DNA from 4 places in the Streptomyces sp. NPDC088387 genome. Region 3 is predicted to be linked to each of the others. Evidence: riboswitches for the same ligand, from Rfam matches in the RefSeq annotation. Region 3 holds a riboswitch; each other region holds the start of a gene.
The links. Region 3 has a riboswitch for cobalamin ahead of metE (5-methyltetrahydropteroyltriglutamate--homocysteine S-methyltransferase). Riboswitches for the same ligand answer to the same signal wherever they lie in the genome.
Positions count from the first base shown of each region.

Region 1: linked by a shared signal. The riboswitch ahead of ACIQAC_RS26455 (ribonucleoside-diphosphate reductase subunit alpha) and the one ahead of metE (5-methyltetrahydropteroyltriglutamate--homocysteine S-methyltransferase) in region 3 are both predicted to bind cobalamin.
Region 2: linked by a shared signal. The riboswitch ahead of ACIQAC_RS39050 (cobalamin biosynthesis protein) and the one ahead of metE (5-methyltetrahydropteroyltriglutamate--homocysteine S-methyltransferase) in region 3 are both predicted to bind cobalamin.
Region 4: linked by a shared signal. The riboswitch ahead of ACIQAC_RS16565 (energy-coupling factor ABC transporter permease) and the one ahead of metE (5-methyltetrahydropteroyltriglutamate--homocysteine S-methyltransferase) in region 3 are both predicted to bind cobalamin.

Region 1 is NZ_JBIVNC010000010.1:193,678-201,388, reverse strand. It holds gene ACIQAC_RS26475 (cytochrome P450) at 1-1,275, shown strand, start outside; gene ACIQAC_RS26470 (helix-turn-helix domain-containing protein) at 1,291-2,256, opposite strand; gene ACIQAC_RS26465 (hypothetical protein) at 2,349-2,591, shown strand; gene ACIQAC_RS26460 (ribonucleotide-diphosphate reductase subunit beta) at 2,504-3,511, opposite strand; gene ACIQAC_RS26455 (ribonucleoside-diphosphate reductase subunit alpha) at 3,511-5,901, opposite strand; cobalamin riboswitch at 6,021-6,153, opposite strand; gene mctP (monocarboxylate uptake permease MctP) at 6,279-7,711, opposite strand, start outside.
Region 2 is NZ_JBIVNC010000024.1:57,476-65,186, forward strand. It holds gene ACIQAC_RS39030 (alpha/beta hydrolase) at 1-378, opposite strand, end outside; gene ACIQAC_RS39035 (class II aldolase/adducin family protein) at 667-1,386, opposite strand; gene ACIQAC_RS39040 (anion permease) at 1,639-2,880, shown strand; gene ACIQAC_RS39045 (hypothetical protein) at 2,921-3,145, shown strand; cobalamin riboswitch at 3,313-3,455, shown strand; gene ACIQAC_RS39050 (cobalamin biosynthesis protein) at 3,555-4,601, shown strand; gene ACIQAC_RS39055 (cobyric acid synthase) at 4,598-6,103, shown strand; gene cobN (cobaltochelatase subunit CobN) at 6,100-7,711, shown strand, end outside.
Region 3 is NZ_JBIVNC010000005.1:113,764-121,474, forward strand. It holds gene ACIQAC_RS15280 (hypothetical protein) at 1-1,058, shown strand, start outside; gene ACIQAC_RS15285 (hypothetical protein) at 1,102-1,341, opposite strand; cobalamin riboswitch at 1,441-1,667, shown strand; gene metE (5-methyltetrahydropteroyltriglutamate--homocysteine S-methyltransferase) at 1,832-4,144, shown strand; gene ACIQAC_RS15295 (substrate-binding domain-containing protein) at 4,344-5,435, shown strand; gene ACIQAC_RS15300 (mandelate racemase/muconate lactonizing enzyme family protein) at 5,551-6,639, shown strand; gene ACIQAC_RS15305 (ABC transporter permease) at 6,636-7,711, shown strand, end outside.
Region 4 is NZ_JBIVNC010000005.1:418,520-426,230, forward strand. It holds gene ACIQAC_RS16545 (ATP-binding protein) at 1-796, opposite strand, end outside; gene ACIQAC_RS16550 (cell division protein SepF) at 925-1,314, opposite strand; gene ACIQAC_RS16555 (TetR family transcriptional regulator) at 1,571-2,215, opposite strand; gene ACIQAC_RS16560 (DUF4142 domain-containing protein) at 2,423-3,187, shown strand; cobalamin riboswitch at 3,411-3,618, shown strand; gene ACIQAC_RS16565 (energy-coupling factor ABC transporter permease) at 3,648-4,343, shown strand; gene ACIQAC_RS16570 (energy-coupling factor ABC transporter substrate-binding protein) at 4,340-4,750, shown strand; gene cbiQ (cobalt ECF transporter T component CbiQ) at 4,757-5,506, shown strand; gene ACIQAC_RS16580 (energy-coupling factor ABC transporter ATP-binding protein) at 5,503-6,351, shown strand; gene ACIQAC_RS16585 (methylmalonyl-CoA mutase family protein) at 6,604-7,711, shown strand, end outside.

The sequences.
Region 1 (7,711 bases), on a different contig from region 3:
CTGAAGCTCGTGCGCGACCCGCTCGGCTTTATGGCCCGGCTGCGTGAGCACGGCGACGTGGTCCGCCTGAAGCTCGGCCCCAAGACGGTCTACGCCGTCACCACGCCGGACCTCACCGGCGCCCTCGCCCTCAACCCCAACTACAAGATCGACGGACCGCTGTGGGAGTCCCTGGAGGGGCTGCTCGGCAAGGAGGGCGTGGCCACCGCCAACGGCCCGCGCCACCGCCGCCAGCGCCGCACCATCCAGCCCGCCTTCCGGCTCGACGCGATACCGGCGTACGGCCCGATCATGGAGGAGGAGGCGCACGCGCTCACCGAGCGCTGGCAGCCGGGCGACACCATCGACTGCACCGGCGAGTCGTTCCGGGTCGCGGTGCGCATCGCCGCGCGCTGTCTGCTGCGCGGCGACTTCATGGACGAGCGGGCGGAGCGGCTGTGCAACGCGCTCGCCACCGTCTTCCGGGGCATGTACCGCAGGATGGTCGTCCCGCTCGGGCCGCTGTACCGGCTGCCGCTGCCGGCCAACCGCGAATTCAACCGGGCGCTGGCCGATTTGCATCTCCTCGTCGACGAGATCGTCGCCGAGCGGCGCGCCTCTGGTCAAAAGCCGGACGATTTGCTGACGGCATTGCTGGAGGCGAAGGACGAGAATGGCGAGCCCATCGGGGAACAGGAGATCCACGACCAGGTCGTCGCGATACTCACGCCGGGCAGCGAAACCGTCGCGTCCACGATCATGTGGCTGCTCCAAGTCCTCGCCGAACACCCGGAGCACGCGGACCGGGTCCGGGACGAGGTCGAATCCGTGACCGGCGGCCGGCCCGTCGCATTCGAGGACGTCCGCAAGCTGCGGCACACCAACAATGTCGTCGTCGAGGCGATGCGTTTGCGGCCCGCCGTATGGATACTGACCCGCCGGGCAGTAACCGACTCCGAACTCGGTGGGTATCGCATTCCCGCCGGGGCCGACATCGTCTACAGTCCGTACGCGATCCAACGCGATGCGCGTTCGTACGCGGAGAACCTCCGGTTCGATCCCGACCGTTGGCTTCCGGAACGCTCCAAGGACGTTCCGAAATACGCCATGAGTCCGTTCAGCGTGGGCAATCGCAAGTGCCCGAGCGACCACTTCTCCATGGCCCAACTCAGCCTGATCACCGCGGCGGTGGCGACCAGGTACCGCTTCGAGCAGGTGCCTGGGTCCGACGACCTGACCCGGGTGGGGATCACCCTGCGCCCGAACCGGCTGCTGCTCACGCCGGTGGCGCGCTGATCCGCCGGCGCGCGTTCAGGCGGCCTCCGGTCCTCTGAACGTGCGCCGGTAGGCGTTCGGCGTGGTGCCGACGGCGCGCAGGAACTGGTGGCGCATCGCGGCGGCGGAGCCGAACCCGGCCCGCGAGGCGATCGCGTCCACCGTCACGTCCGTCGCCTCCAGCAACCGCTGGGCCAGCAGCACCCGTTGGCGCAGGATCCAGCGGTACGGGGTCGTCCCGGTCTCCTGCTGGAAGCGGCGGGCGAAGGTGCGCGGCGACATCAGGGCGCGGGCCGCGAGCTGTTCGACCGTGACGTCCTCGGCGAGGTGCTGTTCCATCCAGGCCAGCACCTCGCCGACGGTGTCGCAGGACGAGGCGGGCAGCGGCCGCTCGATGTACTGGGCCTGGCCGCCGTCCCGGTGCGGCGGCACGACCATGCGCCGGGCGATGGAGTTGGCGGTCCGCGGGCCCTCCTCCTCGCGCACGATGTGCAGACAGGCGTCGATCCCGGCCGCCGTGCCCGCCGAGGTGATCACCGGGCCCTCGTCGACGTAGAGCACGTCCGGCTCGATGATCGCGCGCGGGTAGCGGTGGCCGAGCTCCTCCGCCTGCCGCCAGTGCACCGCGCACCGCCGGCCGTCGAGCAGTCCGGCGGCGCCGAGCACAAACACCCCCGAGCACACGCTCAGTACACGTGCGCCCCGGTCGACGGCCCTGACCAGGGCGTCGAGCAGCTCCTGCGGATACTCCCGCACGGTGTAGTCGCTGCCGGCGGGCACGGCGATCAGATCGGCCTCTTCGAGCCGGTCGAGTCCGTAGGGCGTGGCGACGGTGAAGCCGGGGACGTGGGTGCCCAGGGTCGGCCCCTCGGCCGAGACGACCGCGAAGTCGTAGACCGGGAGCCCCTCGTCGCTGCGGTCCATGCCGAAGACCTCGCAGACGACGCCGAGCTCGAAGGGATGTACGCCGTCGAGCAGGGCGACGGCCACGTTTTTGAGCATGCTGCCAGTGTGCCGCGTTACTGGCAGGAAATCGAGGGTGTGCGGCAGTCCTGCCACTGCCGGTAAGGAGCATTCGGCGCGACAGTAGTGTCATGACTACGGAACAGACGCAAGGACTCATCGGCCTGCTGGCCGTCCTCGGGATCATGCTCCTCGTGGTCCTCCCCGCGCTGATCGGTGCGGTGCGCGACTGGCGCGTCGACCGTCAGCTCAGGGAGGCCGAGGGGAGGCTGGAGCCGAAGCCGGCTCAGAAGTCCTCGTCCAGGTCCACGGTGCCCTCCACCGCGACCTGGTACGCCGAGGGACGGCGCTCGAAGAAGTTCGTGAGCTCCTGAACACCCTGGAGCTCCATGAAGGAGAAGGGGTTCTCGGAGCCGTAGACCGGCGCGAAGCCCAGCCGGGTCAGCCGCTGGTCCGCCACACACTCCAGGTACTGCCGCATCGACTCGGTGTTCATGCCCGGGAGGCCGTCACCACACAGGTCGCGCGCGAACTGAAGCTCGGCCTCGACGGCCTCCCGCAGCATGTCGGTGACCTGCTCCTGAAGCCGGTCGTCGAAGAGGTCCGGCTCCTCCTTGCGGACGGTGTCCACGACCTCGAACGCGAACGACATGTGCATCGTCTCGTCACGGAACACCCAGTTGGTGCCGGTCGCCAGGCCGTGCAGCAGACCGCGGCTGCGCAGCCAGTAGACGTACGCGAAGGCGCCGTAGAAGAACAGGCCCTCGATGCACGCGGCGAAGCAGATCAGGTTGAGCAGGAAGCGGCGGCGGTCGGCCTGGCTCTCCAGACGGTCCAGCTTCTCGACCTCGTTGATCCACTTGAAGCAGAACTCCGCCTTCTCGCGGATCGAGGGGATGTTCTCGACGGCGTCGAACGCCGCCGCCCGGTCCTCCGGGTCGGGCAGATAGGTGTCCAGGAGCGTCAGATAGAACTGGACGTGCACGGCCTCCTCGAAGAGCTGACGGCTCAGATACAGCCGCGCCTCGGGGGAGTTGATGTGCTTGTACAGCGTCAGCACCAGGTTGTTCGCCACGATCGAGTCGCCCGTCGCGAAGAACGCGACCAGCCGGCCGATCAGATGCTGCTCCGAGGGGCTCAGCTTCGCGAGGTCGGCGACGTCCGAGTGGAGGTCGACCTCCTCCACGGTCCAGGTGTTCTTGATGGCGTCCCGGTAGCGCTCGTAGAAGTCCGGGTAGCGCATCGGACGCAGAGTCAGCTCGAAGCCGGGGTCGAGAAGGTTCTGGTTGCTCATTACTGGCAGGCCTCGCAGGACTCGGGGTTTTCCAGGGAGCAGGCGACGGCCTCGGGGTCGGCGGCCTGCTGGACGGGGATGGTCTTCTCGGGCTGCGCCTGGCCCTGGGCGGCCCGGGCGATCCGGGTCGCCGGGCGCGAACGCAGGTAGTACGTGGTCTTCAGACCCGACTTCCAGGCGTACGCGTACATCGAGGAGAGCTTGCCGATGGTCGGCGTCTCCAGGAACAGGTTCAGCGACTGCGCCTGGTCCAGGTACGGCGTACGCGCGGCGGCCATGTCGATCAGACCGCGCTGCGGGATCTCCCACGCCGTGCGGTACAGCCGGCGCACCTCCTCGGGGATCCACGCGAACGCCTGCACCGAACCGCTGCCCTCGCGCAGCGCCTCCCGGGTCCGGGCGTCCCACACGCCGAGGTTCTTCAGGTCCTGCACCAGATAGGAGTTGACCTGGAGGAACTCACCGGACAGCGTCTCGCGCTTGAACAGGTTGGACACCTGCGGCTCGATGCACTCGTACACCCCGGCGATGGAGGCGATGGTGGCGGTCGGCGCGATCGCCAGCAGCAGCGAGTTGCGCAGCCCCACCGAAGCGATACGTTCCCGCAGCGCGGCCCAGCGCTCCGGCCAGGTGGTCTCGACACCGTAGTGGTCGGGGTGCAGCACACCCCGGGCGGTACGGGTCTTCTCCCAGGCCGGCAGCGGGCCGCTGCGCTCGGCGAGGTCGGCGGAGGCCTCGTAGGCGGCGAGCATGATCCGCTCGGCGATCCGGGTGGACAGCGCCTTCGCCTCGGGCGAGTCGAACGGCAGCCGCAGCTTGAAGAAGACGTCCTGGAGGCCCATCACGCCCAGACCGACCGGACGCCAGCGGGAGTTGGAGCGGCCCGCCTGCTCGGTCGGGTAGAAGTTGATGTCGACGACCCGGTCGAGGAACGTGACGGCCGTGCGCACGGTGGCGTCGAGCCGCTCCCAGTCGATGCCCTCGGTCGCCGTGTCCACGAAGGCGCCGAGGTTGACCGAGCCCAGGTTGCAGACCGCGGTCTCGCCGTCGTCGGTGACCTCCAGGATCTCCGTGCAGAGATTGGAGGAGTGGATGACGTGGCCCGGCTCGGCGGTCTGGTTGGCCGTGCGGTTGGCGGCGTCCTTGAAGGTCATCCAGCCGTTGCCGGTCTGCGCGAGGGTGCGCATCATCCGGCCGTACAGCTCGCGCGCCGGGATCGTCCTGCGGGCCAGCCCCTTCTCCTCGGCCGCCCGGTAGGCGTCGTCGAACTCGGCGCCGTACAGGTCGACCAGCTCCGGCACGTCGGCCGGCGAGAACAGCGACCAGATCCCGTCCGCGTCGACCCGGCGCATGAACTCGTCCGGCACCCAGTGCGCGAGGTTCAGGTTGTGCGTACGGCGGGCGTCCTCACCGGTGTTGTCCCGCAGCTCCAGGAACTCCTCGATGTCGGAGTGCCAGGTCTCCAGGTACACCGCGGCCGCGCCCTTGCGCCGGCCGCCCTGGTTCACCGCGGCGACCGAGGCGTCGAGGGTCTTCAGGAACGGCACGATCCCGTTGGAGTGCCCGTTGGTGCCGCGGATCAGCGAACCGCGTGAGCGGATCCGGCTGTAGGACAGGCCGATGCCGCCGGCGTGCTTGGAGAGCCGGGCGACCTGGTGGTAGCGGTCGTAGATGGAGTCCAGTTCGTCCAGGGGGGAGTCGAGCAGGTAGCAGGACGACATCTGCGGGTGTCGGGTGCCGGAGTTGAACAGCGTGGGGGAGGACGGCAGATACTCGAGGCGGCTCATCAGGCCGTAGAGCGAGGCGACCTCGTCGAGCGCGCGGACGGTGTCGTCCTCGGCGAGTCCGGAGGCGACCCGGAGCAGGAAGTGCTGCGGGGTCTCGATGACCTTGCGGGTGATCGGGTGGCGCAGCAGATAGCGGCTGTGCAGGGTGCGCAGACCGAAGTAGCCGAAGCGGTCGTCGGCGTCCCGGTCGACGAGCGCGTCGAGCCGCTCGGCGTGCAGCCGGACGAAGTCGGCGGTGCGGTCGGCGATCAGGCCCTCGCGGTGGCCGGTCGCGACGGACCCGGTGAAGGTGGTGACGCCCTGGGAGGCGGCCTCGGCGGCGATGGAGACCGTCAGCAGCCGCGCGGCGAGGCGCGAGTAGACGGGGTCCTCGGAGATGAGGCCGGCGGCGGCCTCGGTGGCCAGCTCGCGCAACTCGGTGTCGATCTCGGCGGCGTTCCGGGAGCTGCGGCCGCGCAGTGCGGCGGCGGCCACCCGGCCGGGGTCGGCGTCGGGGAGGTCGGCGGTCAGCTCGGTCAGGGTGCGCAACAGCGCGGCACCTGGACCGTCGTACTCCGCTTCGGCTGCTACCGCTGAAGCCGGGTCGGCTGGCGCGATGGTCACGTGGGGCTCTCCCTCGCTCGGCACGGGGCCTTGCGGAGGGCGGACGGCAGCACGAGCGCACACGGCGTCGCGTCCACCGGCCCATTCCACGAGGCCCGGACGTCAGGCGCCCGGACCGGGTGGTCGGGCGCACTGTCGGCAGGTCCTCGGACTGACCATGTGCACAAATCATGCACAAGTACACCGTTGCGGGACAGTTCCGGATTCGCACCGGATTCCCCTGCGGCGACAGCGAGCATGAGCATACATCTTGTGCCGCGCTGTCGCCCCACCCCCAGATGTTGTGTCGCACTGGTTTCGCAGCGTCAACTCACCGCCACACAACAGCGGGCCGTCGGGGAGCCTTCCCCCGACGGCCCGCTGTCTCCCGTGTGGCCCTAGGGGCGGCTGGGCTCCGCCGTCGCCGGGGGCAGCTCGGTCCGTACGCCGGGGTCGCCGGCGTCCACCGTGTAGTCGCCGGGGCTTGTCTCGTCGATGCCCTCGGGCGCCTTGAGCGCCTTCAGGACGAACGTCAGGACGACCGTCACGAGCAGGTTGAGCACAAACGCGGTGAGGCCGATGTAGCCGATCTCACCGATGCCGGGGATCTCCGCCGACGAGCCGCCGAAGTGCTTCTGCGTCGGGGACGCCACCCCGTACGCGGCGGCCGTGCCGTAGACCATGCCGACCGCCCAGCCGGCCAGCAGCGCCCAGCGGTGGAACCAGCGGGTGAACAGACCGCCGACGAGCGCCGGCATGGTCTGGAGGATCCAGATGCCGCCCAGCAGCTGGAAGTTGATGGCGACCGTCTTGTCCATACCGAGGACGAAGACCAGCGCGCCGACCTTCACCAGCAGGGAGACCAGCTTGGAGACCTTGGTCTCCTGGGCGGGCGTGGCGTCCGGCTTGATGAAGTCCTTGTAGATGTTGCGGGTGAACAGGTTCGCCGCCGCGATCGACATGATGGCCGCGGGGACCAGCGCGCCGATGCCGATCGCCGCGAACGCGACACCGGTGAACCAGTCCGGGAACATGTTCTCGAACAGCTGCGGGATCGCCAGCTGGCCGTTCTCCACCTTGATGCCGGCCGCGATCGCCATGAAGCCCAGCAGGCCGAGCAGGCCGAGCATCAGCGAATACAGCGGCAGGATCGTGGAGTTGCGCCGGATCACGTCCCGGCTGCGGCTGGACAGCACGGCCGTCACACTGTGCGGGTACATGAACAGCGCGAGCGCCGAACCGAGCGCCAGCGTCGCGTACGTCCACTGCGACTGGGCGTTCGGCACCAGACCGCCCGCCCCCGCCGCCTCGTACTTCTCGCTCGCCGCGCCGAAGATGTCGTCGAAGCCGCCCAGCTTGATCGGGATGTAGGTGATCGCGACGGCGATGACGAGATAGATCAGCCCGTCCTTCACGAACGCGATCAGCGCGGGCGCCCGCAGCCCCGACGAGTAGGTGTACGCGGCCAGCACACCGAAGGCGATGAGCAGCGGCAGGTCCTTGATGAACCAGTGGGTGTTCTCGCCGCCGCCGATGCCCATCACGTCCAGCACGGCCTGGATGCCGACCAGCTGGAGCGCGATGTAGGGCATCGTGGCCAGGATGCCGGTGACGGCGACCGCCAGCGACAGGCCCTTCGAGCCGAACCGGCCCCGGACGAAGTCCGAGGTGGTGACGTACCCGTGCTTGTGCGACACCGACCACAGCCGGGGCAGGAAGACGAACATCATCGGGTAGATGAGGATCGTGTACGGCACCGCGAAGAAGCCGGACGCGCCCGCCGCGTAGATCGCCGCCGGCACGGCGACGAAGGTGTACGCGGTGTAGAGGT
Region 2 (7,711 bases), on a different contig from region 3:
GCCGGGGTCGCCGATGTGGAGGCCGGGCGTGAGCCAGACGTGGTCGCCGGCGGCGGGGTTGCCGTGGGTGACGCGTTCGAGGCGGCGTACGACGGTGTCGGCGGAGTGGGGCGCGGCGGTCAGGACGGGGCCGACGACGGCGTGGGAGAGGTCGCCGGTGAGGCCGTAGGTGCCGGGGCGCAGCGAGGCCAGGTGCCGGGTGAGGGTGATCTGGCCGGCGGCCGTGCCGTGCACGGTGAGCCGGGGCTCGGTCGGCAGGGGGCGGCCGGGCGGCGCCTTGAGCGCGGCGTCGCTGGCGAGCCGTCCGGCGGCCACGCTTGCCGCGCCGGCTGCCAGGGCTACGGTGACGGCTGTGGCCGTCGCTTTGACAGTGCGCACGGGTCCAGTGTCCTGGCCGATCTTCTTTGGGGCCAGTGGGAGGGGTGGCCGGGGTTGGTTCGGGCCCGGCCCGTTGCCCCTGAAGGTGTTGCCCTTGAAGGTGTTGCCTTTGAAGGTGTGGAGTGCGGGTGCGGGCTTGTTGTGGCTGGTCGCGCAGTTCCCCGCGCCCCTGGGTGGGCTCGCCGTGCCGTCCGAGAGGATGTGCCGTTTCCTCGGCCGCCGAAAAGATCGCGCAGTTCCCCGCGCCCCTCATAACGATGCGCAGTTTCCCGCGGCCCTGGGTGGGGGCTAGGGGCGGTGTTGGCCGTAGGTGTGCATTTTTTGGGTTGCTTCTGTTAGTTGGGGGGTGGTCAGGAGGGTGGGGGTCCGGTCCGGGATCGCGGAGGCGGTCAGCCAGAGGTGGGACATCCATTCCAGTTGGGCTGTGCGGTCGTAGGCCTGGTCGAGGGTGGTGCCGTAGGTGACGGTGCCGTGGTTCTGGAGGAGGCAGCCGGAGCGGTCGGCGAGGGCGCGGAGCATGTTCTCGGCCAGCTCCTTCGTGCCGTAGGTCGCGTAGGGGGCGACGCGGACGGGGCCGCCGAGTGCCGCGGTCATGTAGTGGATCGTCGGGAGTTCCTGGACCAGGGTCGAGACGGCGGTCGCGTGGACGGCGTGGGTGTGCACGACGGCGCCCGCGTCGGTGGCGCGGTAGACGGCCAGGTGCATGGGCAGCTCGCTGGTCGGGACGAGCGTGCCGAGGACCTGTCGGCCGTCCAGGTCGACGCCGGTGATGTCGTCGGGGCGGAGGCGGTCGTACGGCACTCCCGACGGGGTGACGAGTACGGTGTCGTCGACGCGGACGGAGACGTTGCCGGAGGTGCCGACCACCAGGCCGTCGGTGACCGTGCGGCGCGCCGTCGCCACCAGCGCCTCCCAGGCTTCCGCCTCCGCCTCGTTTGCCCGTCGCGCGTCGTTCCGGTCGCCCCGTGGGTCCCGTGGGTCCCGCTGGTCCTGTCGCTGCTCAGCCATGGCGCGATCCTGCCAGCAAAGGAAAGTGACCAGAGTCTCTTCGGGCGTCCTCGGAGCGGCCGGGGAGGGTCGCGACGCGGGTGTGGTCCGTGCGGCACACGGGGTGTGTGTGCGGTACCGGGTTCGGTCCCGGGAAAACGGAACGTCAACCACCCACCCCGGCAACCACGGATCCCCCTTCAGTTCACCCGTCGTTCATCTGGGTTACTTAGGTTCATCCGGCCGATGACCTTCGAACGAATGCCTGGGTAAATGGAAAGCTTCTCGCTGATCCTCGCGATTGTGGTGGTCACTGCTCTCGCGTTCGATTTCACGAACGGTTTCCACGACACAGCGAACGCGATGGCCACGACCATCTCGACCGGCGCCATGAGACCCAAGATCGCGGTGGCGATGTCCGCCGTCCTCAATCTCGTGGGCGCTTTCCTCTCCGTGGAGGTCGCGAACACGATCTCCAAAGGGCTCGTCGACGAGTCGGGTATCCAGCCGGAGGTCATCTTCGCCGCCCTGGTCGGCGCGATCCTGTGGAACCTGCTGACGTGGCTGGTGGGTCTGCCGTCCTCCTCGTCGCACGCCCTGATGGGCGGTCTGATCGGCGCCACCATCGCCTCGGCCGGCGTCGGTGCCGTGCACGGCGACGCGCTGGTCACCAAGGTGCTGATCCCGGCGATCGCCGCCCCGATCGTGGCCGGCCTCGCCGCGATGCTCGCGACCCGGCTCACCTACACCCTGGGCAAGAAGGCCGACGGCAAGGCCGCCGCCAAGGGCTACCGGGCCGGACAGATCGCCTCCGCGGGCCTCGTCTCGCTGGCCCACGGCACCAACGACGCGCAGAAGACGATGGGCATCATCACCCTCGCCCTGGTCGCCGGCGGCAGCCTCGCCCCCGACTCCGACCCTCCCACCTGGGTGATCCTCTCCGCGGGCCTGGCCATCGCGCTCGGCACCTACCTCGGCGGCTGGCGCATCATCCGCACCATGGGCAAGGGCCTGACCGATCTCCAGCCGCAGCAGGGCTTCGCCGCCCAGACCAGCGCCGCGACGGTCATCCTGGCCTCCTCGCACCTCGGTTTCTCCCTCTCCACCACCCACTCCGTCTCGGGTTCGGTGATGGGCGCGGGCCTGGGCCGCAAGGGCGGTGTGGTCCGCTGGTCCACGGCGACCCGGATGTTCATCGCCTGGGGCCTGACGCTGCCGGCCGCCGCGCTGGTCGGCGCGGTCGCCGAGTGGGTGACCGGCTTCGGGGCCTGGGGCACCGGGTTCGTGGCCGCGTTCCTGATCGGCTCCAGCGCCTGGATCTGGAAGCTGTCCCGCCGCGAGGTCGTCGACCACACCAACGTCAACGGCACCGAGGAGCCGGGCGTGGTCACCGCCGCCATCGCCGCCGTGACCCCGCCGCCCGCGGGCCCGGCCGACGAACTGGCCGCCACCCTGCCCGCGCCGGCCGTCCCGGCCGCCTCCGCCGACGCCGCGGCGCCACGCGCCGGCGTCTGAGCCCGCCCACCCCTCCCCACTCCCCCAAGGACACACCAGCATGAAGATCGACTGGGCGGCACTCGGCTCCGTCTTCGGCGTCAGCCTCGTGGTCACCGTGGCCCTCGTCGGCCTGTTCACCCTCGGCGTGATGGGTCTGTCGCGCCGCGAGCGCGCGGTCGCGCAGGCCGGCGGCGGCGCGGCGCTCGCGGTCACCGGCGCGTACGCGTGCTTCGCGGCGTGCGCGGCGGCGGTGGCGTACGGGATCTATCTGATCGTCGCCTGACGGCACGATCTCGCCCGGCGGCACGATCGTCGCCCGGCGGCGGCACAGCGGCAGACCGCGAGGGCGGGTACGGGACATGGTTCCGTACCCGCCCTCGGCGGTGTTTCCGACAGGGGCGGTGTGGGCCTCAGCACACTCTCCCTTCGCAGGTCAACGGCAAGTTGACGGGTCTTCCAACCCCGTGGTGGACTGCCGGGGCCATGTACGGCGGCAGAAGAGGAAGCCGGTGTGAATCCGGCGCGGTCCCGCCACTGTCACCGGGGAAGAAACCCCCGGGAGCCAGGAACTCTCACCGCCGGTCTCGTCGAATCAGGGCGCGGACACCCTGAGTGAGGACATATCGCCATGCTCGGCTGCCGAACGAGATTCCGTACCAGGACACTTCCTGACCGCACGGCCGGCTGAGCCGATGGGTGCCGATCGCGTCTTCGCGTACGGCGCCGCCGCCGGGCTCCTCGGTGACCTGCTCCTCGGCGATCCCCGCCGCGGGCATCCGGTCGCCGGTTTCGGGCGGGCCGCCGGTGCCGTGGAACGTCTGCTGTGGCGCGACCACCGCGGGTGGGGTGCGCTGCACACCGCCGTGTGCGCGGGCGGTGCCGTGGCTCTGGGTGCCGTCGCCGCGCGCGTTGTACGGTCCTCCCCCGCCGCGTCCGTCGCGCTGACCGGTGCCGCCACCTGGGCCGTCGTGGGCGGGACTTCCCTCGGGCGGGAGGCCCGGGCGATCGGGCGGGCGCTGGAGGCCGGGGACGTCGAGGGGGCGCGGGCACGGTTGCCGCATCTGTGCGGGCGGGATCCGCAGGCGCTCGACGCCGACGGGATCGCTCGCGCTGTGGTCGAGTCCGTCGCCGAGAACACGTCCGACGCGGTGGTGGGGGCGTTGGTGTGGGGGGCCGTGGGTGGGGTGCCGGGGCTGCTCGGGTTCCGGGCCGTGAACACGCTGGACGCGATGGTGGGGCACCGGTCGGTGAAGTACCGGCGGTTCGGGTGGGCTTCGGCCCGGCTGGACGATGTGGCCGGGTGGCCCGGGGCGCGACTCACCGGGGTGCTCGCTGTGGTCGCCGGGGCGGATCGGGTGGGGGCTGTACGGGCTTGGCGTGCCGATGCCGCCGAGCATCCGAGTCCCAATGCCGGGGTTGTCGAGGCGGCGTTCGCGGGGGCGTTGGGGGTACGGCTCGGCGGGACCTTGTCGTACGCGGGGCGGGTTGAGCGGCGGCCTGTGCTGAATCGTTCCGGGCGGGCGGTCGCCATGGCCGACGTGGAACGTGCCGTGCGGTTGTCGCGGCGCGTGCAGTGGATGGCGCTCGGCGTCAGTGCGGGGGCTGCGCTGCTGCGGGGCCGGTTGCAGCGGCACCCGGCGTTGGGGGCTGTGCCCACCCTCCCCGTCGCCCTGCGCAACGCCTGCCCACAGCCGGTGCCGAGCACGCAGCGCGAGCAGACCGCCGGAGGTGCCGCGTGACGGGGCTGCTGGTTGCCGGGACCACCTCTGATGCCGGGAAGAGTGTGGTGACCGCCGGGATCTGTCGGTGGTTGGTTCGGCGGGGGGTCCGGGTCGCGCCCTTCAAGGCGCAGAACATGTCGCTCAACTCCTTCGTCACCCGGGAAGGTGCCGAGATCGGGCGGGCCCAGGCCATGCAGGCGCAGGCCTGCCGGGTGGAGCCGACCGCGTTGATGAACCCCGTGCTGCTGAAGCCCGGCGGTGACCGGAGCAGTCAGGTTGTGCTCATGGGGAAGCCCGTGGGGGAGATGACTGCCCGGGGCTATCACGGCGGGCGGCAGGAGCAGTTGCTCGGGACCGTGCTCGACTGTCTTGCCGAACTGCGGGGCACGTATGACGCGGTGATCTGTGAGGGGGCCGGCAGTCCGGCCGAGATCAATCTGCGGCGGACCGACATCGTGAACATGGGGATCGCCAGGAACGCCCGGCTCCCCGTGCTGGTGGTCGGTGACATCGACCGGGGTGGCGTCTTCGCGTCCTTCTTCGGGACCGTCGCCCTGCTGTCGCCGGAGGACCAGGAGCTGGTCGCCGGGTTCCTCGTGAACAAGTTCCGCGGGGACGTCTCCCTACTCGAACCCGGGCTCGACATGCTCAAGGGGCTCACCGGGCGGCCCACTTACGGCGTGCTGCCGTTCCGGCACGGGCTCGGCATCGACGAGGAGGACGGGCTCCGCGTCTCGCTGCGCGGGACCGTCCGGGAGTCCGTGGTCGCGCCGCCCGTCGGCGAGGACGTGCTGCGGGTCGCCGTCTGTGCCGTGCCGCTGATGTCGAACTTCACGGACGTCGACGCGCTCGCCGCCGAACCCGGTGTGGTCGTGCGGTTCGTGGACCGGCCGGAGGAACTGGCCGACGCGGACCTGGTCGTGGTGCCCGGCACCCGGGGCACGGTGAAGGCCCTGGAGTGGCTGCGGAACCGGGGGCTCGCGCGGGCGCTGGCACGGCGGGCCGCCGAGGGGCTGCCGACGCTCGGCATCTGCGGCGGCTTCCAGCTCCTCGGCGAGCACATCGAGGACGACGTGGAGAGCCGGGCCGGTCATGTCGACGGGCTCGGGATCCTGCCGGTGCGGGTGCGGTTCGCGCGCGAGAAGACCCTCACGCGGCCGGTCGGCGAGGCCCTCGGGGAGCCGGTCGCCGGGTACGAGATCCATCACGGGGTCGCCGATGTCGTGGGCGGGACCCCGTTCCTGGGTGGGTGCCGGGTCGGTCAGACCTGGGGCACGCACTGGCACGGCTCCCTGGAGTCGGACGGGTTCCGGCGGGCGTTCCTGCGCGAGGTGGCCGCCGCCGCGGGCCGGCGTTTTGTGCCCGCACCCGACACCACGTTCGCCGCGCTGCGCGAGGAGCAGCTCGACCGGCTCGGCGATCTCATCGAACAGCACGCGGACACGGACGCGCTGTGGCGGCTCATCGAGTCCGGCGCGCCGCAAGGACTGCCCTTCATTCCACCGGGAGCGCCCGTATGACCACTGGCACTGTGTTGTTGTTGTCGACCGCCGACACCGATCTGCTGGCGGCGCGTGCCTCCGGCGCCCCCTACCGGATCGGCAACCCGACCCGCGTACACGTGACCGAGGAGCTGCCCGCGCTGCTCGACGGGGCGGACATCGCCGTCGTACGGCTGCTGGGCGGGAAGCGGGCCTGGGAGGACGGACTGGCCGCGCTGCGGGCGGCCGGGGTTCCGACCGTGCTGCTCGGCGGGGAGGCCGTGCCCGACGCCGAGTTGATGGCCGAGTCGTCCGTGCCGGCCGGGGTGGTCGCCGAGGCCCTGCGGTATCTGGTCGAGGGCGGGCCCGGGAACCTCACCGAGCTGGCCCGGTTCCTGTCCGACACCGTGCTGCTGACCGGTGAGGGCTTCGAAGAGCCGCGGAAGATGCCCGAGTTCGGCGTCCACGGCGAGCGCGCCCACGAGGAGGGGCGGCCGACCGTCGGTGTGCTCTTCTACCGGGCGCACGAGACGAGCGGCAACACCGCCTTCGTCGACACGCTCTGCGACGCGATCGAGGCGCGCGGCGCCAACGCCCTTCCCGTGTACTGCGGTTCGCTGCGCGGCGCCGATCCGCAGCTGTACGAGATCCTCGGCCGGGCCGACACGCTCGTCGCGACCGTGCTCGCCGCCGGTGGCACGCACGCCTCGCAGGCGTCGGCCGGCGGTGACGAGGAGGCCTGGGACATCGGGGCGCTTGCCGACCTCGACGTGCCGGTGCTCCAGGGGCTGTGTCTGACGTCGTCGCGGGAGGCCTGGGACAAGTCCGACGCGGCGCTGTCGCCGATGGACGCGGCGATGCAGGTCGCCATCCCGGAGTTCGACGGGCGGCTGATCACCGTGCCGTTCTCCTTCAAGGAGCAGGGGCCGGACGACGTGCCGGTGTATGTCGCCGACCCCGAGCGGGCCGCCCGGGTGGCCGGGATCGCCGTACGACACGCGCGGTTGAAGCACAAGCCGAACACGGAGAAGCGGATCGCGCTCGTCTTCACCGCCTACCCGACCAAGCACTCACGGGTCGGCAACGCGGTCGGTCTGGACACCCCCGCGTCGGCGGTGCGGGTCCTGGACACGCTGCGGGAGGCCGGGTACGGGGTGAGCGGATATCCGTCCGGCGGCGACGAGTTGATCCACCGGCTCATCGAGGCGGGCGGGCACGACGTCGAGTGGCTGACCGAGGACCAGCTGGCCGCGGCGCCCGCGCGGGTGCCGCTGGCGGACTACCGGGCGTGGTTCGACAAGCTCGAACCGGCGCTCAAGGAGGGCATGCTGGAGGCGTGGGGCGAGCCGCCGGGCTCGCTGTACGTCGACGGGGACGACATCGTGCTCGCGTCCCTCCAGTTCGGGAACGTCGTGGTGATGATCCAGCCGCCGCGCGGCTTCGGCGAGAACCCGATCGCGATCTACCACGACCCCGACATGCCGCCCTCCCACCACTACCTGGCGGCCTACCGCTGGCTGGAGAACAGTTTCGGCGCGGACGCCGTGGTGCACATGGGCAAGCACGGCACGCTGGAGTGGCTGCCCGGCAAGGGGCTCGGGCTGAGCGGCGGCTGCGCGCCGGACGCGGTGCTCGGCGAACTGCCGC
Region 3 (7,711 bases):
CACTTCCCGAGCCCCCGCCCCCGCCCCCGCCCGCCTCCGACCTCGCACCGGACCCGGACCCGGACCCGGACCACGAGCCGGAACACGACGACCACGACGCCGACGACGCCTACGAACCGGCCCTGTCACCACCCCCCACCCCCACCCGCACCGCCTTCCCCCCGCTGGTCAGACGGCTCGACCGTGGGAACGGCGGCCGGCAGTCGGACGACGAGTACACCCCGTCGGGGCTGCTCCAGCGCCCGCTGATCGTCGCGCCGGCCGCACTCGCCGTCGCGGGCATCGTCATCGTGTCTCTGGTGGTCCTCGGCAGCGGCGGATCGGGCGACGACACCCAGCAGCAGTCGGCCCGGGCCGGCGCCCCGACGAGCGGCAGCCCCTCGCCGGAGGCCACGCCGACGTACTCGGTGTCGGTCAGCGCGCCGTCGTCGCCGAGCGCGTCGCCCTCGCCGTCGAAGAGCCCGAAGCCGAAGAAGACCGCCGGGAGTTCCGAGCCCGCGCTGCCCGCGGCCGGCGGGCCCACGGTCACCGAGACGGCTCCGCGCAGCACCACCACGGTGACCGCGGACCCCGCGGTCGACACCGCCGCCACCGCCGTCCGGCGGCTCGCGCGGCAGGACCCCGCCGGGCGGCACATCTGCTACCGGGCGTACGTGTCCGGGACGGGCTGGCAGAAGCCCGTGTGCGACGGCACGCTGGCCGGTACGACGGGCCAGAACAAGCCGATCAAGGCCCTCAACATCGCGGTGCACGGCGTCAACGGCTCCGCCGCCAACGCCGTCCTGTACAACTCCGGTTCGACCAACGGCGAGGGCAGGTGGCAGCCGAGCTGGAGCGCGATCACGGGCGACGGCAAGAACATCTACATCGGCAAGACGTCCGCCAAGTACATGACGGGCTTCGCCATCAACGTCGGAAGCGGCCGGGTCTGCCCCAGCGCCAAGGTCAGCGGCTTCGACTGGGGCAGCCAGGGCTGCGCCGACCCGCGACCGAACTTCGTCTTCGGCGGCGCCATGGAGAACGAACGCCGGCTCGAAGCCGTCAAGATCACCGTGTGACCCGCCCGCACCCACCCGGCCCCGTGCCCACCCGGCCCCGCGCTCAGCCCCGGCCCGCCGCCAACCCGTCGTCCTCGTCGTCACCGTACTCGTCGACGAACCGGTTCGCGTCCGGCGGTTCCGGGCTGAACCAGGCCCGGGACGACCTGGGCGCCGTGAGCAGAAGAACCATCACGAGGGGGCCCGCGATGGTCCGGCCCTCGGTGGTGAGCAACGGTCCGAACGAGCACAGGATCGCCATGATCCGGGCGCCGCGGTCGCCCCGCCACAGCCCGTGGGCCACCGCTCCCGGCAGCCGGGAAGGGGACCGGTACCACGCCTGGTGGCCCAGCTCACCATCCGGATGCCGGACATCGCGCTTGCCTGTGCGACGTCAGCCCGTAGGCTGGCCGACGCAGCTGGTTCGCCCCGTCCGCCAGACGGGATGCGTCGCAAGAGGGAACCCGGTGGGAATCCGGGACTGCCCCGCAGCGGTGAGCGGGAACGACCGCCGTCATACGCACTGGGCTCCACACAGGGGCCTGGGAAGCGACGGCCAGTAGGTGTCCTCCTGATGGAAGGGGGGCGTGCCCGCGAGTCCGAAGACCTGCCAACTGCCCGCGTCCGGTACCCCGTACGCGGACATCTCGGTGACCTCGTGGGCGGGTCGGCGTACACACCGGACGGACGACCGTGCCATGCCGCGCACGTTCGGTTCCGACTGGTTCGTCTCCCCTTCGCGCCCTCGTCCCGTCGCCGGGATCTCAGGGATTCATCTCGCGAAGGAGATCTCCGTGACCAAGCCCGCAGCCGCGGCAGCACGGGCCACCGTGTACGGCTACCCCCGTCAGGGCCAGAACCGGGAACTGAAGAAGGCGATCGAGGGGTACTGGAAGGGCCGCGTCACCGCGGACGCCCTCCGGGACACCGCGGCCGGACTCCGCCGGAGCAACTGGCGCCAACTCACCGAGGCCGGCATCCACGAGGTGCCCACCGGTGACTTCTCGTTCTACGACCACGTGCTCGACACCACCGTCATGGTCGGCGCGATCCCCGCACGGCACCGCACCGCCGTCGACGCGGACGCGCTGGACGGCTACTTCGCGATGGCGCGCGGCACCCAGGACGTGGCGCCGCTGGAGATGACGAAGTGGTTCGACACGAACTACCACTACCTGGTCCCCGAGTTGGGCCCGGACACCGTCTTCTCGGCCGACTCCGCCAAGCAGGTCGCCGAGTTGAAGGAAGCCCTCGCGCTCGGCCTCGACGCCCGGCCCGTCCTCGTCGGCCCGGTCACCTATCTGCTGCTCGCGAAGCCGGCGCCGGGTGTCGCCGCCGACTTCGACCCGCTGACCCTGCTCGACCGGCTGCTTCCCGTGTACGGCGAGGTCCTCGCCGATCTGCGGGCGGCGGGCGCCGAGTGGGTGCAGCTCGACGAGCCGGCCCTCGTGCAGGACCGCACCCCGGCCGACCTGAACGCCGCGGGGCGCGCCTACCGCGATCTCGGCGCCCTCACCGACCGGCCGAAGCTGCTGGTCGCCTCGTACTTCGACCGGCTCGGCGACGCCCTGCCGGTGCTGGCGAAGGCGCCCGTCGAAGGGCTCGCGCTCGACTTCACGGAGGCCGCCGCCGCCAACCTCGACGCCCTCGCCGCGGTCGGCGGGCTGCCGGGCAAGCGGCTGGTCGCCGGGGTCGTCAACGGCCGCAACATCTGGGTCAACGACCTGGAGAAGTCGCTGTCCACACTCGGCACCCTGCTGGGTCTGGCCGACCGGGTGGACGTCGCCGCCTCCTGCTCGCTGCTGCACGTGCCGCTCGACGCGTCCGCCGAGCGGGACATCGAGCCGCAGGTCAGGCGCTGGCTCGCGTTCGCCCGGCAGAAGACGGCCGAGCTCGTCACCCTGGCCAGGGGGCTCGCTCAGGGCACCGACGCCATCGCGGCCGGGCTCGCCGCCAACCGGGCCGACCTGGCCTCCCGCGCCGGTTCGCCGATCACCCGGGACCCGGCCGTGCGGGCCCGCACCGCCGCGGTGACGGAGGCGGACGGCCGCCGCTCCCAGACGTATCCGGAGCGCACCGGCGCCCAGCGCGCGCACCTCGGGCTGCCGCTGCTGCCGACCACGACCATCGGTTCGTTCCCGCAGACCGGCGATCTGCGGGCCGCCCGCGCCGACCTGCGCGCGGGCCGGATCGACACGGCCGGCTACGAGGAGCGGATCCGGGCCGAGATCCAGGAGGTCGTCGCCTTCCAGGAGAAGACCGGCCTCGACGTCCTGGTGCACGGCGAGCCCGAGCGCAACGACATGGTGCAGTACTTCGCCGAGCAGCTCACCGGCTACCTCGCCACGCAGCACGGCTGGGTCCAGTCGTACGGCACCCGGTACGTGCGTCCGCCGATCCTGGCCGGCGACATCTCCCGTCCGCGGCCGATGACCGTGCGCTGGACGACGTATGCCCAGTCGCTGACCGACCGGCCGGTCAAGGGCATGCTCACCGGGCCGGTCACCATGCTGGCCTGGTCGTTCGTCCGTGACGACCAGCCGCTCGGGGACACCGCCCGGCAGGTGGCGCTGGCGCTGCGCGACGAGGTGGCCGACCTGGAGGCGGCCGGGACCTCGGTCATCCAGGTCGACGAGCCCGCGCTGCGGGAGACGCTGCCGCTGCGGGCCGCGGACCGCGCCGCCTATCTGGCGTGGGCCACGGAGGCCTTCCGGCTCAGCACCGGCGGGGTCCGTCCGGCCACGCAGATCCACACGCACATGTGCTACGCCGAGTTCGGTGACATCGTGCAGGCGATCGACGACCTCGACGCGGACGTGATCAGCCTGGAGGCGGCGCGTTCGCACATGCAGGTCGCGCGTGAGCTGGCAGCGCACGGTTATCCGCGGGAGGCGGGGCCGGGGGTGTACGACATCCACTCGCCGCGGGTGCCGGGCGTCGACGAGGCGGCGGCGCTGCTGCGCGAGGGTCTCAAGGCGATCCCCGCGGAGCGGCTCTGGGTCAACCCCGACTGCGGTCTGAAGACCCGCGGCTGGACCGAGACCCGCTCCTCCCTGGAGCACCTGGTGGGCGCGGCCCGTGCGGTCCGTGCGGAGCTGTCCTCCTGACGCCGGAGGCCGGGTGATCACCGGGGAGGGTGCGTAGGCACCCTCCCCGGCTTCATTTCCTATAGCATTTTCAACCCGCCGCGCCCCGGCCCGCCGGGATGCCTGTCCTCACCTGCCTTTGTCAGAAGTCTTGACGCGCCCGCGTTCGTGATCCACGATCGCCGCATCAATTTCCTATCTGATTTCGAAGGGGTGGGACATGCGTTTCCCGACCAGATCCGTCCTGCCCGGCCTGATGGTGACGCTGGTGCTGGCCGCGGGCACGGCGGCCTGCACGTACCGCAACGCCGATGTCGCGGCCGACGGCCAGGCCTCGCCGAACGCGCGGACCGGCGGCGGCGCCGAGCTCGTGGACGGCTCACGGACCAAGGTGGCCCTCGTGCCCGGCGGCGCCCACCCGTACTTCCAGGTCTGGAAGTCGACCCTCGACACCGCCGGGAAGACGTACGGACTCGGTGACGTCACCTTCGACGAGACGGCGGAGTGGGACCAGCAGAAGCAGAACAACCTGCTGTCCACGCTCGCCGCGCGCGGCTACAACGCCTTCGGGGTGTTCGGTGTCTCCCCCACCGACATCAACACGACCTTCGCCGACCTCAGGTCGCAGGGCTTCGCCGTGGCGTCACTCGGCTCCTGCCCGGCCGGTGGTGAGGACGAGGCCGACTTCTGTCTCTCCACCAACGTCGAACTCGCCGCGTACAAGGCGACGAAGGCGGCAATCGAGGCCATGGGCGGCAAGGGCTCCCTGGTCCATGTGACCGGCAACAACGTGGACGCCAACACCCAGCTGCGGATCAAGGGGGTCAAGAAGGCCGTCGACGAGTCGGGCGGCAAGGTCAGGCTGCTCCAGACCATCACCGACATCGACAAGGACCTCCAGACCGCGCAGAAGGCGGTGTCCGACCTGATGGCGGCCAAGGGCGACCAGGTGCAGGGCATCGTCGCCACCGCCTACAACCCGGCCGTCGCCGCCGCCGACGCCGTACAGGCGACCGGGTCGGCGGCGAAGGTCGTCGCCATCGACGACGACGCCAAGATCCTCGGCGCCATCGAACAGGGCACCGTCGCCGCGACCGTCGTACAGAACCCGGTCGGCCAGGCCGAGGTCGGCACCTGGGCCCTCGCGCTGCTCCAGACCGAGCAGTGCGCCATGCGCACCCCCGGCGTCGAGGTGGACTCGGGCTCCTTCGTCGTCGACAAGGCCAACGTGGCCGACTACGACAAGGACCGGCAGGCCAAGACCGAGCAGCTCAAGACGGAGTTCGCCGACAAGCTCCTCGACTGCGGCTGACCGGCCCCACCACGGCCCGCACCGAACCATCATCGGGCCACCCCGGCAGGGGCGCGGGGAACCGCGCGACCAGCCCCACCGGCCCGCACCCACCACAGAAAACGGACATCGCTGGATGAGCATCATCACGACCGCGACCGCCAGGCTGGCGGACATCGCCGTCGAGACGGACCGTACCGACGCGGTGCAGTCCTTCGTGAAGCAGGAGACGGTCCTGGTCGACCTGGTGACGTCGGACGGCGTCACGGGCACCGGCTACACCTACACGATCGGCACCGGCGGCACCTCCGTACTGGCGCTGCTGCGGGACCATCTGCTGCCCGCCCTCGTCGGTCAGGACGCCCGGGGTGTGGAGGCGCTGTGGCAGCGGCTGTTCGCGCTGACCCGGGCGACCACCACCGGCGCCATCACCTCCCTCGCGCTCGCCGCCGTCGACACCGCCCTGTGGGACGTGCGCTGCAAACGGGCCGGTGAGCCGCTGTGGCGGCTGGCCGGCGGACACCGCCAGGAGGTGCCGGTCTACGACACCGAGGGCGGCTGGCTCCACCTGGGCGCCGAGGAGCTGGTGAAGAGCGCCCTGCGCGCCCAGGAGCAGGGCTGGGCCGGCGTCAAGATCAAGGTGGGCAAGCCGCACCCCGCGGAGGACGCCGAACGGATGCGTGCCGTACGGGAGGCGGTGGGCCCGGCGCTGCACATCATGACGGACGCCAACCAGTCCCAGACGGCGTCCTCGGTGCTACGGCTCGCGGCCGCGCTCGAACCGTACGACCCGTACTGGCTGGAGGAGCCGCTGCCCGCGGACGACATCAGCGGGCACGCCCGGCTGGCGCGCGCGACCCGGGTCCCGGTCGCCGTGGGCGAGTCGATGTACTCGCTCATGCAGTTCCGCAGCTATCTGGAGGCCGGTGCCGCGTCCGTCGTGCAGGTCGACGCGGCGCGGATCGGCGGGATCACCCCGTGGCTGAAGGTCGCGCACCTCGCCGAGAGCCACAACGTGATGGTGTGCCCGCACTTCCTGATGGAGCTGCACGTCAGCCTGGCCGCCGCGGTGCCCAACGGCACGTACGTCGAGTACATCCCGCAGCTGCGGGCCGTCACCCGGAGCGAACTGACCATCCGCGACGGCCTCGCGCTCGCCCCGGACGTGCCCGGCATCGGCATCGACTGGGACCCGGACGCCCTGGACGACCGGAGGGTGGCATGACCGCGCCCGTCACCCCCTCCGACACGGACAAGGGCGCGGCCACGGAGGCACCGGCGGCCGGCGGCCGGCACCGGATGCCGTTCTGGGTCAACCAGCGGCTCGGGCTGCTGGTCCTGGTCATCGGGCTCGGTGTGCTGTTCGGGGTGTTGCGGCCCGCGTTCACCGACGAGCGGCTGGTGCTCTTCCCGCTGCTGCGGGACGTGTCCACACTGACCGTGGTGGCGCTCGCCCAGATGGTCGCGCTGTCGGTGGGGCACATGAACCTCGCCGTCGGCCGGATGGCGGCCTTCGGGGCCATGTTCGCCGGACTCGGCTACGACAAGCTCGGGGTACCGATGCCGGTCGGGCTGCTGATGTGCCTGGCCGCCGGGGCCGCGATCGGCGCGCTCACCGGCTGGATGATCGCCCGGACCGGGGTGAGTTCGTTCGTCGTCACGCTCGCCATGGACTTCGCCCTGCTGGGCCTGGTGTCCCTGATGTACTCGGCGCTCACCGAGGACGCCGCCTTCACGACCCGGCCGTCCGGCATCGCCGAACTGCGCTCCTACTCGCTCGCCGACATCTGCGCGGGACCGATCTGCGGCTCGCCGGCGATCCCGCAGCTCGCCCAGTTCACCGTGCTCGCGATGGCCGGCCTCGGTTTCCTCTACGGCTTCACCCGGCTCGGCCGCGAACTGCTGCTCACCGGCGCCAACCCGGCGGCGGCCGAGCTGTCCGGCATCCCCACCGGACGCCGGATCCTGCTCGCCCACACCCTGTCCGGGCTGCTCGCCGCGCTCGCCGGGTTCATGGCGGCGGTCGGCACCGGCACCTTCCGCGCCTCCATCGGCGAGGACTTCATGCTGCCGTCGTTCCTGGGCGCGGTGCTCGGCGGCACCCTGCTCACCGGCGGAGTGGTGTCCGTCCTCGGCACACTGCTGGGCACGGCCCTGGTCAGTGTGATCCGCAAGGGCCTCGACCTGCTCGGCGTCGGCCTGGAAAGCCTCAACATCTACCTCGGCGGTGTCCTGCTGCTGGCCCTGTCGGCCGACCGGATCCGCGCCGTGGTGTCCTATCGCAAGGTGGTGCGCGA
Region 4 (7,711 bases), 300 kb from region 3:
GGGCGTGCCGTCTGCCGCACTCGGAACGGGTGCGCCAGAGCACGTCGGCCAGGTTGTCGCAGCCGCCGAGCAGGCGTCCGGAGCCGGTCGGGACCGGGTCGCGCATCCGGTGCGGGCGGGGGTCCACGGGGAAGACGGACCGCAGGGCCACCACCATCTGCTCCGCGGCGGCGAGGACATGGCGCTGTCCGTCGGTCTTGCCGGCCACCCGCAGCGGCAACAACGGGGTGCCGAGCCGGTCGTCGGGCAGGGGTGCGCGGGTGACGGCCGCCGAGCCCCCCGTGTGCCAGGCGGCCTGGACGGTACGGCGGCTCGGATCGCGCAGCGCGGTCTCCAGGAGCACCAGCCCGCCGACGGTGAGCCGTTCGCCGACGATCCGCAGACCGGGCTCGGCCTGTACGGCGACGTCGAGCCGGACCGGTCCCTCGGGGCCGTCGGCCGTGCAGCCGATCCGGAAACCCCGGCGGCGCTGGGCGTCGGGCCGGGCCCGTTCGGGGACGCAGGCGGCCGGGTCGGCGAAGGTGTCGCCGAGCGCCGCGCCCCCGGCGAGCCGGGCGAGTGCCTCGTACGCCCGTAGCGCGGTGGTCTTCCCGCAGCCGCTGGGCCCGGCGAACAACGTGACCGCGCCGAGCGGGAATCCGGCCCCGCGGTGGCCGGCGAACGCGGCGAGCCGCAGCTCGGTGAGACGGGGGCGGGCGCCCGCGGGTTCGCCCTCCTGCCCCGGTGGGGTGGGTGTCGCGGCCGCGGGGCCCTCGGCAGGGTGCGGGGACGGGGAGGTTCCGGGGGACACGGCCATACCGGGAACGTAGGACCGGCCCGCCGAGGCGAACCGTTCCGGCTGGGGCACCTTCCTACGAACGGGCGACCACACGCCCCCAGAACACGGCCGGCTCGGACGGGCCTCCGGGCCCCCGGGCCTCCGGGTCAGACCCCCGGCACCCCGACGCCCGCCATCAGCCCCTGCACCTCGGTCCCCGGGGGCGTGAGCAGAAAGACGTTGCGGTCGACACGGTGCATTCCGCTGGCGAGGCCGAAGACCACACCGGTGCTGAAGTCCAGTACCCGCTTGGCGACATCGGTCTCGGCGCCGGTCAGGTCGAGCAGGACCGGAATACCCGCCATCAGCGTCTCGGCGACCTCGCGGGCGTCGGCGAACACATTGATCCTGAGCACGACGAACCGGCGGCGGGCCTCGGTCTCGGCGTCCGGCAGGGCACGGTGACCGACCGCGGACGGCCAGGCGTCACGTCCTCGCAGCGGTACGACCTGGGCGAGCCCCTCCCACTGTTCATCGGTGACATCGCGCCTGTTCACCGGCTCCCCCCGATCTGCCTCGTCCTCGTCCCCTGCACCAGCCAATTCTTACGGCAAGTCACCCGTTCGGCCCAACAGCGACACGGTGTGCGACCGGACTCGTGTCAGAAGACCTCTTCCGTCCCGTCCGTCGGCGGCCGCCCCACAGGGCCGTACCCGTTCCTCCGGACCTCCACTCCCGCGCTCGCGGCCCGTAAGGCTCGTACAACTCGTAAGGCTCGTACGGCTCGTATGGCTCTCGTACGGCTCGTACGGCTCAGGCGTTGTCCTCGGCCGGGGCCGGCGGCCGGACCTCCGCCACCACCGCGCGGGCCCGGGGTTCGGGCACACCGGCCGCGATCAGTTCGGCGAGGGCGACCGCGCTGCCGTCGTCCTCCGCCAGTTCCCCGGTGTTGACGCACTCCAGCAGGGCGATGGTGAGGCCCTCCAGCGCGGCGCTCATGGCACCCGGCGAGAGGTGGGTGTGGAAGACGCCCTCGCGCTGGCCGCGCTCCAGGACCCCGGCGACCGCGGACCTGGCCGGCGCCAGGATCTCGGCGACCCGCTCGGTGCCCAGGTCGCGGCGGGCCAGGCCCAGGAGCATCCGGTAGCGGTCACCCACCGGCCACAGGGCGAACGTGAACATCGCGAGCGCCCGCTCGGGCTGTTCGTCCTGGAGGCGCTGCGCGTGGAGCGCGCCCTGCATCGCCTCCTGCGCCTCCTCCGCCAGCGCCTCAAGGAGGGCCGCGCGCCCCGGGAAGTGACCGAAGAGGGTGCGCCGGACCACTCCGGAGGCGCGCGCCAGCTCCTCCAGCGTGATGTCGGGATCGCGGCCGAGCTCCCGGCGGGCCGTGGCCAGGATGCGCGCCCTGTTCGACCGGGCGTTGCGTCGTTGCGGCTCACGGGCCACGGGCTTGGTCACGGGCACAACCTCAGCGGATCGGATACGGGCACACCACGTGCCGGACGAACGGCACGTACTCCCAGTTAACCGCAGGTCACCGCGCCCGCCTCGCGGGGGTGTGACGCACCGCACAGGCCGGGCGGGGAAAATCACGGATTCCACTGACGCTTCGGCACCCCGCGCCCGTATCTACTGTCGTACGAATCGTTCCCGTCAGGAGGTCGCATGCCCATCTCACGCACCAAGGTGGGAAGCCTTTTCGTCTTCGGTGCCATGGGTCTGACCCTCACCGCACTCGCCTATCCGGCCATGCTGGGTGTCGAGAACACGTCCAGTGACCAGAACCGGATCATCGCCAACACCCAGTGGGGGCCGCTCACCGAGGCGGACCGTGACTTCGTGGTGAAGGTCCGGGCCGCCGGGCTCTGGGAGTACCCGCTGGGTGAGATCACCATGGAGAAGGGCACCACGCCCGAGATGAAGGAGGCCGGCGCGCATCTGATCGTCGGTCACGCCGGACTCGACAAGCTGTGCCGTGAGATCGCCCCGCAGCTGAACATCACGCTGCCGAACCAGGCGAGCCCGCAGCAGCAGCAGTTCGTACAGACGGCGGCGGCGGAGAACGGCAAGACGTTCGACTCGACCGCGACCCAGATCATGCGGGTGACGCACGGTCAGATCTTCCCGGTGGTCGCCAAGATACGCGGTACGACCCGGAACTCGCTGGTCCGTCAGCTGGCCGACCTCGCCAACGACACCGTGCTCGACCACATCACGATCCTGGAGAAGACCGGGATGGTGAACCACGAGCAGGTGAACTTCCAGCAGACCGCGCCGCCCAACCTGCCCAAGGACCAGCTGACCCCGCCGCCCCCGCAGCCGGGCACCCCGGTCCTGGTGCTCGAACCGCGCCCGGACCTCAACGTGCGCACGGCCAACCCGGCACCGAGCCCGACCCCTTCGGCACCGCCGAGCGGCCAGGTGGGCTGACCCCCTCCCCCAGCTGACCCCCGTCCCAGCTGACGCCCGTCCCAGCTGACGCCCTCCCCGGCTGATCCCCTCCCCGACCGGGTCCCGCGCCTGCGGGGCCCGGTCGGGCGTGTTCCGGTTGCCCCGTGGGCCCGGCGGGCGATGCCGAAACCCTGACGTCATCGCGGGCGTGCGCCCTCGATGCGCCCCCGATGCCCCGCTTGTCACCACCCCGATCCGCGCACTACTGTCGCCACGCCTTGGTGAACGGGAAATCCGGTGTGATGCCGGTGCGGCCCTCGCCACTGTGATCGGGAAGTCCGGCTCCAGCCCTCAGGGGCAGCCACTGGGAACAGCCTCCGTCTCACCACGACGGGGTCCGGCCCGGGAAGGCGGAGCACGGGCGGTGGTACCCGTCAGCCAGGAGACCGGCCAAGGTGCGTCGTCCATCCACGAGGTGCTGGAGAGGGTCTGCTGAGCCATGCACATAGCCGAGGGTTTTCTGCCTCCGGCGCACGCGATCGCCTGGGGCGTAGCGTCGGCGCCGTTCGTCGTCCACGGAGTCCGTTCTCTCACCCGTGAGGTCAGGGAGCACCCGGAGAGCACTCTGCTCCTCGGAGCCTCGGGAGCCTTCACCTTCGTCCTGTCCGCGCTGAAGCTGCCGTCCGTCACCGGGAGTTGTTCCCACCCGACCGGCACCGGCCTCGGCGCGATCCTGTTCCGGCCCCCGATCATGGCGGTCCTGGGCACCATCACCCTGCTGTTCCAGGCGCTGCTGCTCGCCCACGGCGGTCTGACCACACTCGGTGCCAACGTCTTCTCGATGGCGATCGTCGGACCGTGGGCCGGGTACGCCGTCTACAAGGTGCTGCGGCGCTTCGACGTGCCGCTGATGCCCGCCGTGTTCTTCGGCGCGTTCGTCGCCGACCTCTCCACGTACTGCGTGACGAGTGTGCAGCTGGCGCTCGCCTTCCCCGACCCGGGCAGCGGGTTCCTGGGCGCGCTCGGCAAGTTCGGCTCCATCTTCGCCGTCACCCAGATCCCGCTCGCGGTCAGCGAGGGCCTGCTCACGGTGCTGGTGATGCGGCTGCTCGTGCAGTCCAGCAAGGGTGAGCTGACCCGGCTGGGGGTGCTGCTGACCAAGGGTGCGAAGCAGGAGGCGGTGGCGGCCCGATGAAGCGCAACACGAGGATCAACGCCCTGCTGCTGCTCGCGGTGGCCGCGCTCGCGGTGATTCCGCTGGTGTTCGGTCTCGGCGACCACAAGGAGGAGCCGTTCACGGGCGCCGACGCGGAGGCGGAGACGGCGATCACCGAGATCGACCCCGACTACGAGCCCTGGTTCTCGCCGCTGTACGAACCGCCGTCGGGGGAGATCGAGTCCGCGCTGTTCGCCCTTCAGGCGGCGCTCGGCGCGGGTGTGCTCGCCTACTACTTCGGCATCCGGCGCGGCCGGCGGCAGGGTGAGGAGCGGGCGCTGCGCGGCGCCGGACCGACCGGTGCCGGGACCCCCGGCGCCCGGACCCCGGCCGCCGGTGACGCGGAGCCGAGCGGGAGCGCAGCCGGTCCGGCCGGGCAGGTCTGAGCCGGCGTGCTGCCGATCGACGCGGCGGCGCACAGCAGCCGCTGGCGCCGCCGGCACCCCGTGGACAAGGCGGTGCTCGGGCTGGGGCTCACGGTGCTGGCGATCTCGCTGCCGCCGTGGCCGGGCGCGGCCCTGGTGCTGGTGACCGCGCTGGTGGTGCTGCTGGGTCCGGCCGGGGTGCCGGGCCGCAAGCTGTGGCGGGCCTACCGGGTGCCGCTGGGTTTCTGTGTCACCGGCGCGCTGCCGCTGCTCGTCCAGGTCGGCGGGGGCGGCGGATTCCTCGCGCTCGCCGACGACGGGCCGGTGCGCGCCGGTGAGCTGCTGCTGCGGACCTCGGCGGCCTCGCTGGGCGTGCTGCTGTTCGCGTTCACCACGCCGATGTCCGACCTGCTGCCCCGGCTGATCCGGGCGGGGGTGCCCGCGCCGGTGGTGGACGTGGCGCTGGTGACGTACCGGATGAGTTTTCTGCTGCTCGACTCGGTGCGGCGGATCCGGGACGCGCAGGCCGCGCGGCTCGGCCACACCACCCGGGCCGCCCAGTGGCGTTCGCTGGCCGGGCTCGGCGCCACCGCGTTCGTCCGGTCCTTCGACCGGGCGGCCCGCCTCCAGTCCGGGCTCGCCGGACGCGGCTACGACGGCACGCTGCGGGTCCTCGTCCCGGAGGCCCGTGTCTCGGTGCCCTTCACGGTCGTGAGCGTCGCGCTGCTGCTCGCGCTGGCCGCCCTGGCCCTCGTACTGGAAAGGCCGCTGTCATGAGCGAGCCCGTTCTCGTCGCCCTGCGGGGCGCGTCCTTCGCCTACGAGGACGGGCCCGCCGTGCTCACCGGGCTCGACTTCGAGGTCCGGGCGGGCCGGGCGCTGGCGCTGCTGGGCCGCAACGGCAGTGGCAAGACCACGCTGATGCGGCTGCTCAGCGGCGGACTGCGGCCGCACGCCGGGGAGTTGACGGTCGACGGGAAGAAGGTGTCGTACGACCGCAGGGGGCTGACGCGGCTGCGGACCAGCGTCCAGCTGGTGGTGCAGGACCCGGACGACCAGTTGTTCGCGGCGTCGGTCGGACAGGACGTGTCCTTCGGGCCGCTGAACCTCGGGCTCTCCGACGCCGAGGTGCGGGCCCGGGTCGACGAGGCGCTCGCCGCCCTCGACATCTCCGCCCTCGCCGAGCGGCCCACCCATCTGCTCTCCTACGGCCAGCGCAAACGGACCGCGATCGCCGGGGCCGTCGCCATGCGGCCCCGGGTGCTGATCCTCGACGAGCCGACCGCCGGGCTCGATCCGGACGGGCAGGAGCGGCTGCTCGCCACGCTGGACGGGCTGCGGGCGAGCGGCACGACCGTCGTCATGGCCACCCATGACGTGGACCTCGCGCTGCGCTGGGCGGACGACGCGGCCCTGCTCACCCCGTCCGGCGCGCACACGGGTCCGGTGGCGGAGCTGCTCGCGCGCACGGACCTGCTGGCGGGGGCCGGGCTGCGGCTGCCGTGGGGGGTGGCGGTGGCCGGGCTGCTGCGGGCGCGGGGGCTCCTGGCGGAGGGCGAGCGCGGGCCCCTGACGCCGGAGGAGCTGGCGGCGCTCACGCCGGTGGGCTCGACGGAGCCGTGACGGACGGTCCCGGAACGCGGTTCGGGGCGCGGGACCCCGGTCCGACCCCGGCATCCGTACGACGGTCCGGCGGCGGAGTGCCGGTGGCCGTACCGCCGGCCGGGGTGGCCGCGGCAACCCCGGTGGACCCCAGACAGCAGCCCCTCCCACCCCAGCCGCACCCCGAGAGGAGCACGTCACACCCCCTAGGAGAACAACGTCACAGTCGCGTCCTCTGCTGCTGTGTCGTCGATCTGACCTAGCATCCCCGGCATGACGGTCCTGCCTGACGACGGGCTCTCCCTGGCCGCCGAGTTCCCGGAAGCTACGCACGAGCAGTGGCAGCGCCTTGTCGAGGGTGTCCTGCGCAAGTCGGGCAAGGAAGTCTCGGGAGCCGCGGCGGAGGACGCCCTTTCCACCCAGCTGGAGGACGGGCTCACCACCCGCCCCCTCTACACGGCGCGCGACGCCGCGCCCGACCCCGGCCTGCCCGGGTTCGCCCCGTTCGTCCGCGGTGGCCGGGCCGAGGGCAGCACGACCGGCGGCTGGGGGGTGCGCCAGCGCCACGCGGCGGCCGACAACCGTGCCGTCCTGAGCGACCTGGAGAACGGCGTCACCGAGCTGTGGCTGGTCGTCGGCGACGCCGGCGTCCCGGTCTCCGCGCTCGGCGCGGTGCTCGACGGCGTCTACCTCGACCTCGCGCCGGTCGTCCTCGAAGCCGGCACCGAAGTGGCCGCCGCCGCGGACGAGTTGCTCCGCGTCGCCGAGGAGCAGGGCGTCGCGCCGCAGGCGCTGCGCGGCAACCTGGGCACCGACCCGCTCGGTCACGAGGCCCGCACCGGGCGGACGTACGACACCGGGCCGGTGGCCGCGCTCGCGAGGCGGTGCGCGGACGGTTACCCGGGGCTGCGCGCGCTGACCGTCGACGCGCTGCCGTACCACGAGGCGGGCGGCTCGGCCGGTCAGGAGCTGGGCGCCTCGCTCGCGACCGGCGTGGCGTATCTGCGGGAGCTGACCGCGGCGGGGCTGAGCGTCGAACAGGCCTGTGACCAGCTGGAGTTCCGCTACGCGGCGACCGCCGACCAGTTCCTGACCATCGCCAAGCTGCGCGCGGCCCGCCGGCTGTGGGCGCGGGTCGGCGAGGTGTGCGGCGCTTCCGGACGGCAGGTGCAGCACGCCGTGACCTCCACGGTGATGCTGACGCCCCGCGACCCGTGGGTGAACATGCTGCGGGCGACGGTGGCCACGCTGGCCGCCGGGGTGGGCGGCGCCGACGCGGTGACCGTGCTGCCGTTCGACCACGCGCTGGGCCTGCCGGACGCGTTCGCGCGCCGGATCGCCCGCAACACCTCCACGATCCTCGTCGAGGAGTCCCATCTGG